3 regions of the Pseudomonas sp. 13B_2.1_Bac1 genome follow, and region 3 is predicted to be linked to each of the others. Evidence: predicted binding sites of a transcription regulator. Region 3 holds the regulator's gene; each other region holds the start of a gene.
What was found. Region 3 encodes sigma-54, which starts transcription at its own class of promoters, with help from an activator protein. Its sites were predicted from a motif close to ANTGGCATNNANNTTGCTNT; they were not measured.
Positions count from the first base shown of each region.

Region 1: the regulator sigma-54 is predicted to act here: its motif matches at 3,345-3,364, upstream of flgB (flagellar basal body rod protein FlgB).
Region 2: the regulator sigma-54 is predicted to act here: its motif matches at 2,418-2,437, upstream of NTD80_RS10205 (circularly permuted type 2 ATP-grasp protein).

Region 1 covers NZ_JANLOH010000043.1:20,230-26,311, forward strand. Annotated here, with positions in the region: gene flgM (flagellar biosynthesis anti-sigma factor FlgM) at 1-278, opposite strand, end outside; gene flgA (flagellar basal body P-ring formation chaperone FlgA) at 419-1,183, opposite strand; gene NTD80_RS09865 (chemotaxis protein CheV) at 1,277-2,209, shown strand; gene cheR (protein-glutamate O-methyltransferase CheR) at 2,252-3,079, shown strand; gene flgB (flagellar basal body rod protein FlgB) at 3,407-3,814, shown strand; gene flgC (flagellar basal body rod protein FlgC) at 3,818-4,261, shown strand; gene flgD (flagellar hook assembly protein FlgD) at 4,277-5,002, shown strand; gene flgE (flagellar hook protein FlgE) at 5,034-6,082, shown strand, end outside.
Region 2 covers NZ_JANLOH010000043.1:85,726-91,807, reverse strand. Annotated here, with positions in the region: gene NTD80_RS10215 (transglutaminase N-terminal domain-containing protein) at 1-25, opposite strand, end outside; gene NTD80_RS10210 (alpha-E domain-containing protein) at 22-972, opposite strand; gene NTD80_RS10205 (circularly permuted type 2 ATP-grasp protein) at 976-2,385, opposite strand; gene NTD80_RS10200 (ribonuclease E inhibitor RraB) at 2,828-3,169, opposite strand; gene NTD80_RS10195 (hypothetical protein) at 3,383-3,619, opposite strand; gene NTD80_RS10190 (START domain-containing protein) at 3,723-4,328, opposite strand; gene NTD80_RS10185 (YkgJ family cysteine cluster protein) at 4,370-4,624, opposite strand; gene NTD80_RS10180 (translation initiation factor 2) at 4,787-5,278, opposite strand; gene NTD80_RS10175 (PLP-dependent aminotransferase family protein) at 5,383-6,082, opposite strand, start outside.
Region 3 covers NZ_JANLOH010000100.1:11,460-17,541, forward strand. Annotated here, with positions in the region: gene lptB (LPS export ABC transporter ATP-binding protein) at 1-342, shown strand, start outside; gene NTD80_RS24495 (RNA polymerase factor sigma-54) at 541-2,034, shown strand; gene hpf (ribosome hibernation-promoting factor, HPF/YfiA family) at 2,110-2,415, shown strand; gene ptsN (PTS IIA-like nitrogen regulatory protein PtsN) at 2,426-2,890, shown strand; gene rapZ (RNase adapter RapZ) at 2,893-3,750, shown strand; gene NTD80_RS24515 (HPr family phosphocarrier protein) at 3,767-4,039, shown strand; gene NTD80_RS24520 (ZIP family metal transporter) at 4,127-5,020, opposite strand; gene NTD80_RS24525 (superoxide dismutase) at 5,055-5,666, opposite strand; gene NTD80_RS24530 (hypothetical protein) at 5,668-6,082, opposite strand, start outside.

The DNA of each region.
Region 1 (6,082 bases), on a different contig from region 3:
CTGTCGACTTTATAGCTGCCATCGGCGATTGCCTGTTTCAATTCGGCCACGCGGGCTTTATTGACTACCGGTTGATCGCGCAGCGAGTCAGTGACCTTCTGCAACTGTTGAGCCTCATTGCTCAGGTGTACGGATTCCCCGCTCTGGCTGGCGCTCGCCTGTTCTGCCTTCGCGGGCAGTGGCTGGGCCTTGGCTTCTACGCTGTCCTTGGTACCGCTGGTACGCGTAGGGCCTGACGTTGCCGGGGTGTTATTCAAACGACTGAAATCGATGACCATGATAAAAAACCTCTGGGTATTTGGACGCTTGCCATGTTTTCGGCCATACCCGGACAAACTTTAGGCGCAATTGACAATAAACTGCACAGGCCGGCACCCAACCCACAGTGTAGGAAAAGCCGGCGTCCGATACCAGCGGTCTATAGAGCCACCTCCACTTGACCGGGTGCCGTCACCCGCGCCTTGATCACCCGGTTCGAGTTGAGGTTCTTCACCCGGATCTGCTCGCTCATGCCGCCATTGGACAGCGCCTCGCCTGGCATCTTTACCTGCAGCGCGCCGCTGCTGGCGGAAATCACCACCTGGTCGCCCTTGCGGATCACCTCCGCCTGCTCCAGGTGCACCAGGGTAATGACCTGGTCGGTGACCACTGGTCGGGTCAATTTTTGTCCGACGGCCTGGTCGAGGGAGGTCAGGTAGCCCTGATTGATCATGCTGATGTCGCGTTCGCGTAGGACAACGTCCTCGAAACCGATGATGCCAGTGCGTTTCAGCGGGCGGGCCACCACCACCACATCCCGGAACAATTTGACCTGCGCCGGCACGAACACGGTCCAGGGCGAGGCGCCTTCGCAGCGAACTTTCACCGTCACGCGGCCGATGGGCTGGGCGGGACTTTCCAGGGTGGCTGTCAATTCCTTGTCGCACATTGGCATGCGCAGGCGCGGATCGAGCTGGCTGACCTGGATTTCATAACGCCCGGGCGTCTGGGTGGTCGCCAGATAATCTTCTACAGTGAACTCAAGAAAGCCCTGAGTGACGCCGATAAGTAGATCAGGCAATGTGACGTTATCGGCGCGGGCCGTGGTTCCCAGGCTCAAGGCGAGCAATGCCATCGAGACGCAGAGCAATCTGCAGTACCGTGGGGAGCCGGGGCGTCGGGAAACTGTCGTTTTAATATCCATGATCTGTAAATTGCAAAGCTCGTGCCGTTTAGTGTTGGGTGCGCGTCTGCCCTTTAGGGAACAGGCCAAAGGTTTTAGCGTAGGAGTAAAGGCATGGCAGGAGTAATGGATTCAGTAAACCAGCGGACACAGCTGGTAGGGCAGAATCGCCTGGAGTTGTTGCTTTTTCGCCTGGATGGCAAACAGTTGTATGGCATCAACGTGTTCAAGGTGCGGGAAGTGTTGCAGTGCCCCAAGCTGACGATCATGCCCAAGTCCAGTCCCGTGGTGTGCGGCGTCGCCAACATCCGCGGCGCGACCATCCCGATTCTCGACCTGGCGCTGGCCACCGGTTCGCCGGCCCTGCAGGACCGCGAGAATCCGTTCGTGATCATTACCGAGTACAACACCAAGACCCAGGGTTTCCTGGTGCGCTCGGTGGAGCGCATCGTCAACATGAACTGGGAAGAGATCCATCCGCCGCCCAAGGGCACCGGCCGCGATCACTACCTCACGGCGGTGACGCGGGTCGATAACCAGTTGGTGGAAATCATCGACGTGGAGAAGATCCTCGCCGAAGTGGCGCCGACCTCGGAATCGATTTCCGTGGGCGTGGTGGACGCCGAGACGGCACACAAGGCGATTTCCTTGCGTGTGCTGACGGTGGACGACTCCTCGGTGGCGCGCAAGCAGGTGACCCGTTGCCTGCAGACCGTCGGTGTGGAAGTGGTGGCGCTCAATGATGGTCGCCAGGCGCTGGATTACCTGCGCAAGCTGGTGGACGAAGGCAAGAAGCCGGAAGAAGAATTCTTGATGATGATCTCTGACATCGAGATGCCGGAAATGGACGGCTACACCCTCACGGCCGAGATACGCAATGACCCACGCATGCAAAAATTGCATATCATCCTGCATACTTCCTTGTCGGGTGTATTCAATCAGGCGATGGTCAAGAAAGTCGGTGCCGATGACTTCCTGGCCAAATTCCGCCCTGATGACCTGGCAGCCCGGGTAGTCGACCGGATCAAGGCAGCAGATCACGGCTAGGGGATGTCCCCTGGCGGTCACACGATTTAAGAGGCGGTATCATTGTCTACGGGTAATTTGGATTTCGAACAGTTCCGGGTCTTCCTGGAAAAAGCCTGTGGCATATTGCTCGGTGAGAACAAGCAGTACCTGGTATCCAGCCGTCTCAACAAACTGATGGAACAGCAGGGCATCAAGTCGCTGGGCGAGTTGGTCCAGCGCATCCAGGGCCAGCCGCGCAGCGGGCTCAAGGAAATGGTGGTCGATGCCATGACCACCAACGAAACCTTGTGGTTTCGCGACACCTATCCGTTTGAAGTGCTCAAGAGCAAGGTGCTGCCGGAAGCCATCAAGGCCAGCCCGGGCCAGCGCCTGCGCATCTGGTCGGCGGCCTGCTCATCGGGGCAGGAACCGTACTCGATCTCGATGTCCATCGATGAGTTCGAGCGGACCAACATGGGCCAACTCAAGGCCGGTGCGCAAATTGTCGCCACTGACCTGTCCGGCACCATGCTCACCAACTGCAAGACCGGCGAGTACGACAGCCTGGCCCTTGGCCGTGGCTTGTCACAGGAGCGCCTGCAGCGTTACTTCGACCCGAAAGGGGCCGGGCGTTGGGCGGTCAAGGCGCCGATCAAGAGCCGCGTGGAGTTTCGCTCGTTCAACCTGCTCGACAGCTACGCCAGCCTGGGCAAGTTCGACATGGTGTTCTGCCGCAACGTGCTGATCTACTTCTCGGCCGAAGTGAAGAAAGACATCCTGTTGCGCATCCACGGCACGCTCAAGCGTGGTGGTTATCTGTTCCTCGGCGCATCCGAAGCGCTGAACGGCCTGCCTGATCATTATCAGATGGTGCAGTGCAGTCCTGGGATCATCTACCAGGCCAAGTAGGATCAATGTGGGAGCCTGGCTTGTGTGGGAGCTGGCTTGCCTGCGAAGCAGCACCTCGTAGTGACTGAAAAACCGAGGAGCCTGCATTGCGGGCAAGCCCTGCTCCCACACAAGCCCGCACCCACCATTGTTATGCGGCAAATCTCCTGAAAGCGGCAACCTCGATTGCCGCTTTACTGGCGCCACGCGGAAACCGCTTGCCGCTTTTCTGGCATTGCCGTCGGCAACCACCCTCCGAAACCCTTGATATACGGGCCTTGCCCGGATTGGCATGAGCCTTGCTATAACCCTGTTAACGAACAGCAGGTCAGCCTAAAGGTTTCCGCCATGAGCATCAGCTTCGATAAAGCGCTCGGTATCCACGAACAAGCCCTGGGCTTCCGCGCCCAGCGTGCCGAAGTCCTGGCCAACAACATTGCCAACGCCGACACCCCGAACTACAAGGCTCGGGACCTGGACTTCTCCGCCGTGCTCGCCGCACAGCAGGACAAGACCAAGAACGGCACCTTCGCCTTGAACATGACCAACAGCCGTCATATCGAAGCGCAAGGCCTGGGCAATGGTGACGAGTCGCTGCTGTATCGCACGCCGATGCAGCCATCGATCGACCAGAACACCGTCGACGCCCAGCTGGAGCAATCGGCCTACGCCGAGAACTCGGTGAACTTCCAGGCCAGCTTCACCCTGCTCAACAGTAAATTCAAAGGGCTGATGTCAGCCCTGCGTGGAGAGTAAGCCATGTCCCTGTCCAGTGTTTTCAATATTGCCGGCAGTGGCATGAGCGCGCAGACCACGCGTTTGAACACCGTCGCCAGTAACATCGCCAACGCCGAGACCGTGTCGTCGAGCATTGACCAGACCTACCGCGCCCGTCACCCGGTGTTCGCCACCATGTTCCAGGGCGGCCAGAGCGGCGGCAGCGATTCGCTGTTCCAGGACCAGGGCGCTGCAGGCTCCGGCGTGCAGGTGCTCGGTGTAGTGGAAGACCAGAGCAATCTGGAGGCCCGCTACGAGCCGAATCACCCGGCGGCGAACGAAAAAGGCTACGTCTACTACCCGAACGTCAATGTGGTCGAGGAAATGGCAGACATGATCTCCGCCAGCCGCTCGTTCCAGACCAACGCGGAAATGATGAACACCGCCAAAACCATGATGCAGAAGGTCCTGACCCTGGGTCAGTGATAAGGGGCGCCACTAATGGCCATCGTTGATACGACAAACAACACGGCAGTCCAGGACCTTTTCAACTCCAAGGTCAAGACCGCCACAGATAACAGCAGCGTCGGTGACGCCTCCAAGGCAGCGACGGGCAACCAATCGCTGGGCAAGGATGCATTCCTGCAACTGCTGGTGACCCAGCTGAAAAACCAGAACCCGCTGTCGCCCCAGGACAACGGCGCGTTCGTGGCCCAGTTGGCGCAGTTCAGCAGCCTGGAAGGCATCAACACCCTGAACGACTCGGTGAATGCGATCTCGAGCAACTTCAGCTCCTCGCAAGCGCTGCAGGCATCGTCGCTGGTCGGGCGCTCGATCATCACCCAGACCGACAAGGCCCTGGTGGATACAAGCAAGAGCATGACCGGTTCGGTCGCGGTGACCTCTGCGGTGGGTAACGTCTCCATCAAGATCACTGACAAAGATGGCAACGTGGTGCGCACCATCGACATGGGCGCCCAGAGCGCGGGTAACTCCGACTTCATCTGGGACGGCAAGAACGACAAAGGTGAAGTGGCCCCCGCAGGTACCTACACCTTCGCGGCCACCACTAAAAATGACAAGGGCGACTCGGTAGCCCTGGCGACCTCGCTGCCCGCGACGGTGACCAGCGTGACGTTGAGCAAGACCGGCGGCGAAATGCTGTTGAACCTTGCAGGTGGCATGGGCAGCGTCAAGCTGTCGCAAATTCAGACTATCGGTACATAGAGCCGGCTAAATACGGCAGAGGGAGAGAAACATGTCTTTTAATATCGGCCTTAGCGGCCTCTATGCGGCCAACAAACAACTGGACGTGACCGGCAACAACATCGCCAACGTCGCGACCACTGGCTTCAAGTCGTCCCGTGCGGAATTCGCGGACATCTACGCCGCTTCCAAACTGGGCACCGGCCAGAACAGCATCGGCAACGGTGTGAACCTGGCGGCTGTGTCGCAACAGTTCACCCAGGGTGACGTCAACAACAGCGGCGGTATCCTGGACATGGCGATCCAGGGTGGCGGCTTCTTCGTGCAGAAGGGCAGCGACGGCTCGCTGGAATACACCCGCAGCGGTGCGTTCCGTGCCGACAAAGACGGCTACATCACTAACAACACCGGTACTTCGCGCCTGCAAGGCTACGCGGCGGATGCCGATGGCAAAATCGTCAAGGGTGGCCTGGTCGACCTGCAGCTGAACCTGGCGAACCTGCCGCCGAAGGCGTCCACCAAAGTGGACTCCACCAGTAACCTGAACTCTTCGGACCTGCCGATCAATCAGACGGACCACCCGTTCGATCCGACCAAGACCGACAGCTTCAACACCCAGTACTCCACCACGCTCTACGATACCCAGGGCAACGCCCACTCGATGGTGCAGTACATGGTTAAAACCGATGGCAACATCTGGCAGTCCTACACGCTGATTGACGGCCGTAACCCGGATGGCACGCCGATCAGCGGTTCCGGTGCCGTTGCCCCAGTGCCGTCTACGCTGACCTTTGATACCTCTGGCAAGCTCGAAAAAATTGTCGGCGCCAACGTCAAGGACACTACCATGACCATTGACGACTGGAAGCCGGGCGGCCTGGTCGATGGCGTTTGGAAGGACAACGGTGCTGCTGCCAACACCGGCGGTATTGCCGTCAACATGGGTAACATCACCCAGTACAACTCCGCCAGCTACCGCAACCCGCCGGTCACCGATGGCTACGCCACCGGCCAGATCACCGGCCTGAAAATCGACGGCAGCGGCGTACTGTTCGCCACGTTCAGCAACCAGCAGAGCAAGGCTATCGGCCAGATCTCCCT
Region 2 (6,082 bases), on a different contig from region 3:
TTTCGTGGCTGATGGAGAGTCTCATGCGGCCTCCAGGTAGGAACTGTAGATGGCGTCGCCGAGTTGGCGGACCAGGGGAATAAAGTCGGTCAGCCAGGCGTGCAGGCCTTCCTCGAGAATCTCATCGATAGCGGTAAAGCGCAGGCGCGCGTCCATCTCGGCGGCCAGGCGCTGGGCCGGGCGGCCGTTGAGACCGGGCAGGCTGGCGAGGATCTGGTCGATCTCTTCGCTGCAGGCGCGCAGCGAACGCGGGACATCGGCGCGCAACAGCAACAGTTCCGCGACTTGCCGCGCGCCGGGGGCGTCGCGGTAAATCTCGGTGTAGGCCTCGAACGACGACAACGCGCGCAGCAAGGCACTCCACTGATAGTAGGCGTGTGCCGTGCCGTCGGTGACCGCTTCGGCGCGGTCGCCGGCCATTTCATAGCGTGCATCGAGCAGGCGCAGGGTGTTGTCGGCACGTTCGATAAACGTCCCCAGGCGAATAAACCGGAAGGCATCGTTACGCATGATGGTGCCGTAGGTCGCCCCGCGAAACAGGTGGGAGCGCTCCTTGACCCATTCGCAGAACCGGCTCATGCCGTAGCGGCTCAAGCCCTGCTGGGCGATATCGCGAATATCCAGCCAGGTCGCGTTGATGTTTTCCCACATGTCCGCAGTAATTCGCCCACGCACGGCATGGGCACTGGCCCGCGCAGCGCCCAGGCAACTGTAGATGCTCGCCGGGTTGGCCGCGTCGAGGGCGAAGAAATGCAGCAGGTGTTCGGCGTGCAGTTCACCATGACGCTCGCGGTAATCTTCCAGCGTGCCGGTGATCAACAGCGGCATGGCCAATTCGTGCAGGCCATCGCCGCGCCCATCCTGGGGCATCAACGACAGCGAATAGCTGACATCGAGCATGCGCGCGAGGTTTTCCGCACGCTCCAGGTAGCGCGACATCCAGTACAAATCCGAGGCAGTTCTACTCAACATAATTCAATCCTCGACCACCCAGGTGTCTTTGGTGCCGCCGCCCTGGGACGAGTTGACCACCAGCGACCCTTCGCGCAACGCCACGCGGGTCAGCCCGCCAGGCACCACGCGGGTTTCCTTGCCGGACAGCACGAATGGGCGCAGGTCGATATGACGCGGGGCGATGCCGTTGTCGACGAAGGTCGGGCAGGTGGACAAACACAGGGTCGGCTGGGCGATATAGGCGTGGGGCTTGGCCTTGATGCGTGCGCGAAAGGCTTCGATTTCAGCCGCCGTCGAAGCCGGGCCGACCAACATGCCGTAGCCGCCGGAACCTTGGGTTTCCTTGACGACCAGGTCCGGCAGGTTGGCCAGCACGTGGGATAATTCGTCGGGCTTACGGCATTGGAAGGTAGGCACGTTCTGCAGGATGGGTTCCTCATCCAGGTAAAATCGGATCATCTCGGGGACGAAGGGATACACCGACTTGTCATCCGCCACTCCGGTGCCAATCGCGTTGGCCAGCACCACATTGCCCAAGCGATACGCGGCGAGCAGGCCGGGCACGCCGAGCATGGAGTCCGGGTTGAACGCCAGCGGGTCGAGGAACGCATCGTCGAGGCGGCGATAGATCACATCGACGGCCTTGGGGCCGTCGGTGGTGCGCATGAACACCCGGTCATCACGCACGAACAGGTCGGCGCCCTCCACCAGCTCCACCCCCATTTCGCGGGCCAGGAAAGCGTGTTCAAAGAACGCGCTGTTGAAGCGGCCCGGGGTCAGCACCACCACACTGGGGTTATCCAGGGGGCTGGAGCTTTTCAGGGTATCGAGCAGCAGGTTGGGGTAATGATCGATGGGCGCGATGCGCTGGGCGGCGAACAGTTCGGGGAACAGGCGCATCATCATCTTGCGGTCTTCGAGCATGTAGCTGACGCCGCTCGGTGTACGCAAGTTGTCTTCCAGAACGTAGTAAGTGCCGTCGCCGTCGCGTACGAGGTCGACCCCGGAGATGTGGGAATACAGGTCGCGGTGCAGGTTCAGCCCCTGCATCGCCAGTTGATATTGCTCGTTGGCCAGCACCTGCTCGGCGGGGATGATGCCGGCCTTGATGATGCGTTGCTCGTGGTACAGGTCGGCGAGAAACATGTTCAGCGCCTTGACCCGCTGGATGCAGCCGCGCTCGACCATCCGCCATTCGCTGGCGGGAATACTGCGCGGGATGGTGTCGAAGGGAATCAGGCGCTCGGTGCCCTGCTCGTCGCCGTACAGGGTGAAGGTGATCCCGGCGCGGTGAAACAGCAAATCGGCTTCGCGCCGGCGTTGGGCCAGCAGTTCAACAGGGGTATCAGCCAACCAGCGGGCGAACTCGCGGTAATGGGGGCGAACCTGCCCTGCCCCGTCGTACATTTCGTCGTAATAAGTGCGGATCATGCCGAACTCCTTGTCACCCGGACGCTTGAACCTTCGCAAGGCCCGTGCCAGCGGCATAAACACTTAAAAATCAGTGCGTTGAATAACCAGAGGGATCTGCTCGCACCGTCCTGGTGCGCAGAATGCCCCGCGCACAGGCGCACGCTTCATCGCAATGCGCGCTTTGGCTATCAACAGCATAGTCAGAGTTGATTTCACTGCCCGGTCGCGCTTGCGGATAATCGCAACCATCTGCTGAACAGGATGCGTCCTACCGCTTCAGCGCAACGCTCTTCCCTTTAGGCCACCCTGCTCGGGTGGCTTTTTTTTGGCTGGAGAAATGCTGTGTAGGTGGGGTGATAGTGAGGTTGGCGACGATGCCGAACCGGGCAGCGATAAGGGCTGGCCACAAACAAAATCGGCCGACCCGAAGGTCAGCCGATACGCTGTGTTTCTCATACTGCTACATGGGTAACCCACGCACCTCCTGCTTGACGCCCCATCCTTCGATAATGCCGCCCAGAGGCTCGACCACCGCCTCGAAGTCCTGCTCGAAGTCTCCTATGCCGTCGTAGGTTGCAAACATGATTTTGCTCAGTTCCAGGTACCAGGCGCCATCGTCGCGCGCGCTGACCTGGGCATTCAGGGATTCCCCACGAAATTCACCCGCAGCCCTGCGCGCCCGTTCCTCATCCGGGAATATGGCGTAGAACTCAATGGGGTGGAATCGCGAGAAGTCGAAGCCGCCTTCTTTCATGCGGCGCAGAACGTTGGTGCTGATGTCTTCTTGATAGGCTGTGCTCATGAAAAGTGCTCCTCGAATTGATGGATAGACTTTCCGTGCTTCCCGAAGCCCACGCCGTACTGGCGTGGGAGCTACGGCAAAAACATCACCGCTGGAAAACAAGCATGTAGCTGACAAGACCAGACCTTAGCGATTCGTTCGCTGATCTCACTTGCAGAGTAGCGCGAAGCTATCACCTCCACCAGAGGCGCTTTAAGTGTGTACAGGGAATATTCAGGCGGCGGGAGAGATGTCGAGGATCTGGATACTGTTCTGGTCTTTGAGGATCTTGACCGTAGGCTCAGGCTTGCGGCCCTCCAGGTCATTGAGGTCCAGTTCAGCGGCGATGGGCACCAGTTTGTTGCGAATCATGTGTGCCGCATCTTCGAGGCTGGGCTTCTGATCGCAGGTGAACTGCTCGACGGATTGAACGCCGTGATCATCAACGAAGGTAATCTGCCACTTTTGCATCGGTGCCTCCTCGATAAAACCCGTGTGTGGGCTTACCACTATCTGGACCTTGAGGGTTCGCCAAACGTTCCACTCAAGTCAGGAGACACCGGATCAACTGCGCTTATTTTTCAGCGTGTTCTTTCAAGGCTTTCAAGGTGTTGAACGGCGCGTCCACCACAAACTTGTTGGCCAACCACGAAGGCACGCTGCCACCTGGCTCGGTGTGCACCTGGTAAGTGACTTCGGTCTGGTTGTCGCCTTTTGGCACGAGTTTCCAGAAGCCATCGACCTGGGCAACCCGTACGTAGCCTTTTTCTTCAGGCTTGTAAGTCGGGACGCCCTCAAGCTTACGGGTCAGCGTGCCGTCGGCCGCCTTGGTCGTGGTGATGTGCAGGTAGGAATCCCGGTCCGTCACGGGGAACGGGGCCTTGAATTGGGTGTAGGTCCAGCTCTCGTCGCCTTTCTTGTCGACCAGCTTCTGGGACTTGCACTCGTGGATCCAGGCACAGGCACCGGCCACGTCTTCCTGCAGGGCGACGATTTTGGCCACGGGAGCCTTGATCACGGTCACACCGCGATAGGCCTTGTACTTGGAGCCGGCAATTTCGCTCAGGGACACTTTGATACCGTCTTCGTCCTTGGCGACTTGCCAATCCTCAGCCTGGGCAGTGGCAGCAAACACCAGCGTAAAACCGCACAACACAGCCATTCGTTTCAGCGAACCCATTGTTGTATTCCTTATTGTTGAAGTTCCGATAGTAAAGCCCATCAAGCCGCCGTCATCTGCTCCCACCAGCCGATCAACCGGATTGCATCGGCCTGGTCGGTGCCGCAGACCTCGATATCGGCCTTGAAATCACTGCACACCGCCGGGCGTTCCGGCCGGCCGAACAGCTGGCATAGCTGTTCGACAGACAGGTGCAGGCAGCGTTCGCCGGCCGGTTTGCCGTGTGGCATGCCCGGTAATGGCGAACTGATGGAGGGGGCGATGCAGCACGCGCCACAGCCTTCACGGCATTTCATGACCAAAAGGTCCTCGACGACTCAATGTGGATGGCCGGGCTAGAGTACGCCCTTAAACAGCCGTTTTAAAATGGTCTAACAGGGGTTTTTCGCAGAAAACAAAAGTGACTGACCAGTCTGCGACAGATGGTCGAGGGGTGACGTCACGTTAGGGCAAAAAGTTTATTGCTTGAACTCGAACTCCAACGCCGCGCCTTCAACATCGCGGCGCTCTTCGTTGCGCAGTTGCAGTTTCATTTCATTGCTGAGCAGGCGCCCGTTGATCTGGAAGGCACTGTTGTCAGTGGGCTTGTCACCAAACATCGGCGGCAGCAGCGGTACGCTTTTGGGCTTGGGCATGGTGCCCAGGGGCTGCAGGTGCCGGACCATGTCCGTAGGCAGTGTCAGGTCCAACTGTGCCGGTGCCAGTTGGGTCTGGGCCACTTCGCGGGCCGATTTAGACTTGCTCGCTACCGGTGCACGCTTTTTCACCGTGGCGGCTTTTTTCTTGGTCGCGGCGGCTTTTTGCGCCGGTGCCGGTTTTTTCGCGGGCGTTTTCTGCTGGTTGCTGGCGGCGGGCTGGGCGTCAGTCACAGGCGTTGCCGCCAGCACCGGACTGACGTTACACAGGCTTAACAGGCCAATCACCAAAGCAGCACGAACAATTGAGGTCATATCGCCTACAGCATTAACGGCAGAGGGCCATATGCTCGCTTGTTGTGCGCGGCATGACAAGCGCGGTGATTAGCCAGCTATCGGAGCTGTCCCCAATACGCCGCTCAAAAGCCGGCTGCCGTCTCCTGGCACAACTGGCTGGCCAGCATCCCCAACGTCATCAGCGCCCGCTCTGCCTCGCGGTTCCACGGCGTGCCGCAATTGAGGCGGATGCAGTGGTTGAACTGCTCGGTATTGCTGAAGATCAACCCCGGCGCAATGCTGATGCCCTGTTGCAGGGCACGCACGTGCAGTTCCTGGGTATTGACCCGTCCGGGCAAACTGACCCACAGGATGAAGCCGCCGGTCGGGCGGGTCATCTGGGTGCCTTCCGGGAAATACTGCTGCACCGCCAGCTGGAAAGCGCTGAGGTTCTTGCGGTATTCCTGGCGGATGTAGCGCAGGTGGCGGTCGTAGCCACCGTTCTCGAGGTAGGCCGCCACCCCCATCTGGGTCACGCTGCAGGCGGAATGGGTACTGAACATCTGCAGGCGCTGGATTTCCTGCTGGTATTTGCCGGCGATCATCCAACCAATGCGCACCCCCGGCGACAACGTCTTGGAAAAGCTCGAGCAGTAGATGACCCGGTCCAGGCGGTCATAGGCCTTGAGGGCCTTGGTGCGACCGAGTTCGAACATCAGCTCGCCGTAGATATCATCCTCGACAATCTGGATATCGAAGTCCGAGGCCAGCCGCAGCAATTGTTTCTGTCGCTCCTCGGGCATGGTGCCGCCCAGGGGATTGCTCAGGCGCGTGGTCAACACC
Region 3 (6,082 bases):
CACATCCGCGACAACCTCGGCATGAGCCTGTCCGGTGGTGAGCGTCGCCGCGTGGAAATTGCCCGGGCGCTGGCCACTGCACCCAAGTTCATCCTGCTGGACGAACCGTTTGCCGGTGTCGACCCGATCTCGGTGGGTGACATCAAGCAGATCATCCACCACCTCAAGGCCAAGGGCATTGGCGTGTTGATCACTGACCACAACGTCCGTGAGACCCTCGATATCTGCGAAACCGCGTATATCGTCAACGATGGCCAGCTGATCGCCGAAGGCGACTCCGCCACTATCCTGGCCAACGAACTGGTCAAGGAAGTGTACCTGGGTCACGAGTTCCGCCTGTAAGCCTGCCTGTTTGAAAAAGGCGGTGGCAGGCCGTTCGCCAAGGTGCGCGGGAGTCAATGAAAACCTCCGGATTTTTATTGTTACCGCGCTCTAGGCAAAGCCCCCGATATCAGGCATATAATTTGCTTATGTTTGGCGCTCACGCGCCCTGTCGTGGATGGCGCATTGCGCCGGCGAATAAGGTGTTAAGCCCCTGCCATGAAACCATCGCTAGTCCTGAGAATGGGCCAGCAGCTGACGATGACACCGCAGCTGCAACAGGCCATCCGCCTGCTCCAATTGTCGACCCTGGACCTGCAACAGGAAATCCAGGAGGCCCTGGAGTCCAATCCGATGCTCGAACGCCAGGAAGAAGGCGACGACTTCGATAATGCAGACCCGCTGGCCGACAACATCGAGCAAAAACCCAATTCCGACGTGCAGGAACCCTCCTATCAGGAAACCGCCCCAACGGTGGATAACCTCGAGGAAGGCGACTGGAACGAACGCATCCCCAACGAACTCCCCGTGGACACCGCCTGGGAAGACGTCTACCAGACCAGCGCCAGCAGCCTGCCCAGCAACGACGATGACGAATGGGACTTCACCACGCGCACCTCAGCCGGCGAGAGCCTGCAGAGCCATCTGCTGTGGCAACTGAACCTGGCGCCGATGTCGGACACCGATCGCCTGATCGCCGTGACCCTGATCGACTGCATCAATAACCAGGGTTATCTGGACGAAACGCTCGAAGAGATCCTCGAAGCCTTCGATCCGGAGCTGGATATCGAGCTGGACGAGATTGAAGCCGTCCTGCACCGCATCCAGCAGTTCGAGCCCGCCGGCATTGGCGCGCGCACCCTCAGTGAATGCCTGTTGCTGCAACTGCGCCAACTGCCAGCCAAGACCCCTTGGCTGGTCGAGGCCCAGCGCCTGGTGACCGACTATATCGACCTGCTCGGCAGCCGCGACTACAGCCAGCTGATGCGCCGCATGAAGCTCAAGGAAGACGACCTGCGCCAGGTCATCGAACTGGTGCAGAGCCTCAACCCGCGTCCGGGCTCGCAGATCGAGTCCAGCGAAGCCGAATACGTGGTGCCTGACGTGATCGTGCGCAAGGACAACGAGCGCTGGCTGGTGGAGCTGAACCAGGAATCCGTGCCACGCCTGCGGGTCAACCCGCAATATGCCGGTTTTGTGCGCCGCGCCGACACCAGCGCCGACAACACCTTTATGCGCAACCAATTGCAGGAAGCGCGCTGGTTCATCAAGAGCCTGCAAAGCCGCAACGAAACCCTGATGAAAGTCGCCACCCAGATCGTCGAGCATCAGCGCGGCTTCCTGGAATATGGCGACGAAGCAATGAAACCGCTGGTCCTGCACGATATCGCCGAGGCGGTGGGCATGCACGAATCGACGATCTCGCGGGTGACCACGCAAAAATTCATGCATACCCCACGCGGTATATATGAGCTGAAATACTTTTTCTCCAGCCATGTCAGCACCTCTGAAGGCGGCGAATGCTCGTCCACGGCGATTCGCGCGATCATCAAAAAACTGGTTGCCGCGGAAAATCAGAAAAAGCCGTTGAGTGACAGCAAGATCGCTGGTTTACTGGAGGCACAAGGCATTCAGGTCGCCCGTCGAACCGTCGCCAAGTACCGCGAATCCCTTGGGATCGCGCCTTCCAGCGAGCGAAAGCGTTTGATGTGACGGGCGGGCCAAAGCGTTCCAGTGGCAGGCACCCCGGCCTGCCGCTTTATGCACTGGCAACGAAGGAGAAGCTGTATGCAAGTCAACATCAGTGGACACCAGCTGGAAGTCACCAAGCCCCTGCGTGAGTACACCGAGAGCAAGTTGAACAAACTTGCGGGGCATTTTGACAAGATCACCAACGTGCAGGTCATCATGGAGGTCGATAAGCTCAAGCAGAAAATCGAGGCCACCCTGCACGTACCGAATGCCAAGCTCGTCGCCAATGCGGAACATGAGGACATGTACGCGGCGATCGACTCGCTCTACGACAAGCTGGACCGCCAACTCATAAAGCATAAGGAAAAGAATCTGCACCTGATGCAAGGTACAGGTCGTTAACTCTCCCCCCATGATCCGACTTGAAACCATCCTGACCCCCGGCCGTTCCCTCGTGAACGTGCCGGGCGGCAGCAAAAAGAAAGCCCTCGAAGAAATTGCCAAACTGATCCATGGCCAAGTGCCTGAATTGGATGAGCAAGTTGTCTATGAGTCGCTGATCGCCCGTGAAAAACTGGGTTCGACCGGTTTTGGTAACGGCATCGCCATTCCACACTGCCGCCTGCAAGGCTGTGAAACACCTGTCAGCGCCTTGCTGCACATGGAAAAACCTATCGATTTCGACGCCATCGACGGCGCCCCGGTCGACCTGCTGTTTGTACTGCTGGTCCCACAGGCTGCCACCGATGCGCACCTGGAGCTGCTTCGGCAGATCGCCAGCATGCTCGACCGCAAGGAAGTACGCGACAAACTGCGCAGCGCTGCCACCAGTGAGGCGCTCTATCAGGTTGTCCTGGATGAACAAAACGGGCAGTAATCATGCGTTTGATCATCGTCAGCGGCCGCTCCGGCTCGGGTAAAAGCACCGCCCTCAATGTTCTTGAGGACAACGGTTTCTATTGCATCGACAACCTGCCCGCCGGCCTGCTGCCGGAATTGGCGGAACGTGCGTTGATCCACACCGAACTGGCGCAACCCCTGGTCGCTGTTTCGATTGACGCCCGCAACCTGCCCAGCCACCTCGAGCGCTTCCCGCAATTGCTCGAGGAAGTGCGCGCCAAACACATTCATTGCGATGTGCTGTACCTGGACGCCGACGAAGAGACGCTGCTCAAGCGCTTCTCCGAAACCCGCAGACGCCACCCGCTCAGCAGCCCTCATCGCTCGCTGGCTGAAGCCATCGAAGATGAGACCACGTTGCTGGGGCCGATCATCGACCTCGCCGACCTCAAGATCAACACCACCAGCCTCAACCTGTACCAGCTGCGCGATGCCATCAAGCTGCGCCTGCTGAATCAGCCGGAGCCTGGCACCGCATTTCTCGTGGAGTCTTTTGGCTTCAAGCGGGGCATGCCGGTGGACGCCGACCTGGTGTTCGATGTGCGTTGCCTACCCAACCCCTATTGGAAACCGGAACTGCGTGATCAGTCCGGGCTGGATCAGCCGGTGGCCGATTACCTGGCAGCGCAGCCGGATGTGGAGGAGATGTTCCAGGACATCTCCAGCTACCTGCTCAAATGGCTGCCGCGCTTTGCCGCGAGCAACCGCGCCTATGTCACCATCGCTATCGGCTGCACCGGCGGCCACCACCGTTCCGTCTACCTGACCGAGCGCCTGGGCCAGGTGCTGCAACAAACCCTCAAGAACGTCCAGGTTCGCCACCGCGACCTTAGCTGAAAGGAACACCCCCGCGATGCCCGCTCTGGAAATTGAAATCATCAACAAGCTGGGCCTGCACGCCCGCGCCTCGGCCAAATTCGTCGGTGTTGCCGGGCAGTTCCCCTGTCAGATCCGCGCCGGACGCACCCCGGATTCCATGGTCGACGGCAAGAGCATCATGGCCATGATGATGCTGGCTGCCGGCAAGGGCACCAAGATTCATCTGAAGACCGAAGGTGAGCAGGAAGACGAAGCAATGACCGCACTGGTGGCATTGATCAATAACTTCTTCGACGAAGGCGAATAACCTTCCGTAGGAGCCCGGCTTGCCGGCGATAGAGTCCTTCAAGACCGCGACCGAGCGCCGGCGAGCCGACGCCTAACCGGGAGCGGTTTACCCCACGGCTGTATCCATCACCATCATCAAGCAGAACCCGATGCACAATCCCAGGCTGGCGAGCTTCTCATGACCATTGCGCCGCGACTCCGGGATCACTTCGTGGGTCACCACCAACAGCATCGCGCCAGCAGCCAGGGCCAGGCCCAACGGCAACAGCACCTCGGCCAAACTCACCAGCCATGCGCAAAGCACTGCAAATACCGGCTCCACCAAGCCTGACGCGGCTCCGATCAGGAAGGCCTTGACCCGCGACATCCCGGCCCCGGCCAATACCAACGCAATCACCAGCCCTTCGGGCACGTCCTGCAAGGCAATGCCCATGGCCAAGCTATCGGCGTCCGGCATGCCGCCGCCGGCGGAAACGCCCACCGCCATGCCTTCCGGGATGTTGTGGGCAATAATGGCAAACACGAACAGCCAGATGCGCGGCGGGATCACCGGGTTGTCCGGCGTGCCCACCAACATTTCCGGGCTTGCGCCGGAGACCTTGCGGTCAACCAGATACAACCCGAATGCACCCAGCATGATGCCGAAGCTGATCAAGCCACTGGCGCCCCAGGGCGAGAGCCCGAGGCCTTCAGCCGCGGCAATGCCCGGCACGATCAGCGAAAATGCAGTCGCCGCCAGCATTACCCCGGCGCCAAAGCCCAGCAATGTATCGCTCAACGCCACCGGCATGCGCCGAATCACCAACACCGGCACCGCGCCGAGTGCCGTGCCGAGTGCACAGATTGACCCGCCCTGCAGGGCGCGCAGGATACGCGGCTCCAGGTCCAGCCAGGCCAGTCCATGGGCCACCAACAATGCAGTACCTGCCAATAGCAGCAGCGAGCCAAACGCATAACGAAACATTCGTCCGCTGCTGATCGCCAGTGTTTGCGTGCCCATAGTCGGCCTTAGATCGGGTTATGAAGGGTGAAGATCAGGCCAGGGCGGCCTGATAGCGCGCGGCAACTTCCGGCCAATTGATAACACTGTAGAAGGCATTGATGTATTCCGGGCGACGGTTCTGGTACAGCAGATAGTAAGCGTGTTCCCAGACGTCCAGGCCCAGGATCGGCGTATTGCCGTTCATCAGCGGGCTGTCCTGGTTACCACTGCTTTCCACCACCAGGGTCTTTTGCGGTGTCACGCTCAGCCAGGCCCAGCCACTGCCGAAACGCGTCAACGCGGCTTTGGTGAACGCCTCCTTGAAGCTGTCGAAACCGCCCAGTTGCTCGTCGATGGCCCTGCCCAGCGCGCCTTCTGGCTTGCCGCCACCTTTGGGCGACATCACCGCCCAGAACAACGAGTGGTTGGCGTGGCCACCGCCTTGGTTGATGACCGCCGCACGCAGTTTTTCCGGCAGTTGTTGCACGCTGGAGACCAGTTTCTCTACCGGCCAGCCGGCGAACTCGGTGCCCTCGACCGCAGCATTGAGGTTATTGATGTAGGTCTGGTGGTGCTTGGTGTAGTGAATCTCCATGGTTTGCGCATCGATATGCGGTTCCAGGGCATCGTAGGCGTAAGGCAAGGCAGGCAAGGTGTAGGACATTTCAATGTGCTCCGTAATAAGGACTGTTGCGAGTCGACGCATCCGAGGGCGCCGCAGTGCTGCCCAGCAGCCGATGAGTACGCGGGTACTCGCCGTGGTCGCTGATGAAATTCAACAGCTCGACGTAGGTCTTGCTGCTCTGGCGCAGGGCCGCTTCACGCAATTGCGGGCTCAGGCGCGGGTCCTGCATGGTCTGCAAGAGGCGCTGGTGGATGGCGCAAAGGTATTCGGCGCTCTCCTCCGGCTGGTTCAGGCGCAGGTGCAGGTCCGCCAGGTTGTGATGGGAAATGACGCAGGCCGCCACCGCTTCGTCGGCATCCGCCCAGCGCTCGAACAACACCTGAGCCAAGGCCAGGGCCTGTAGATAGGCCTCGCGAGCGTCTACCAGCTCGCCCTGCATAAAGCAGCGATTGGCC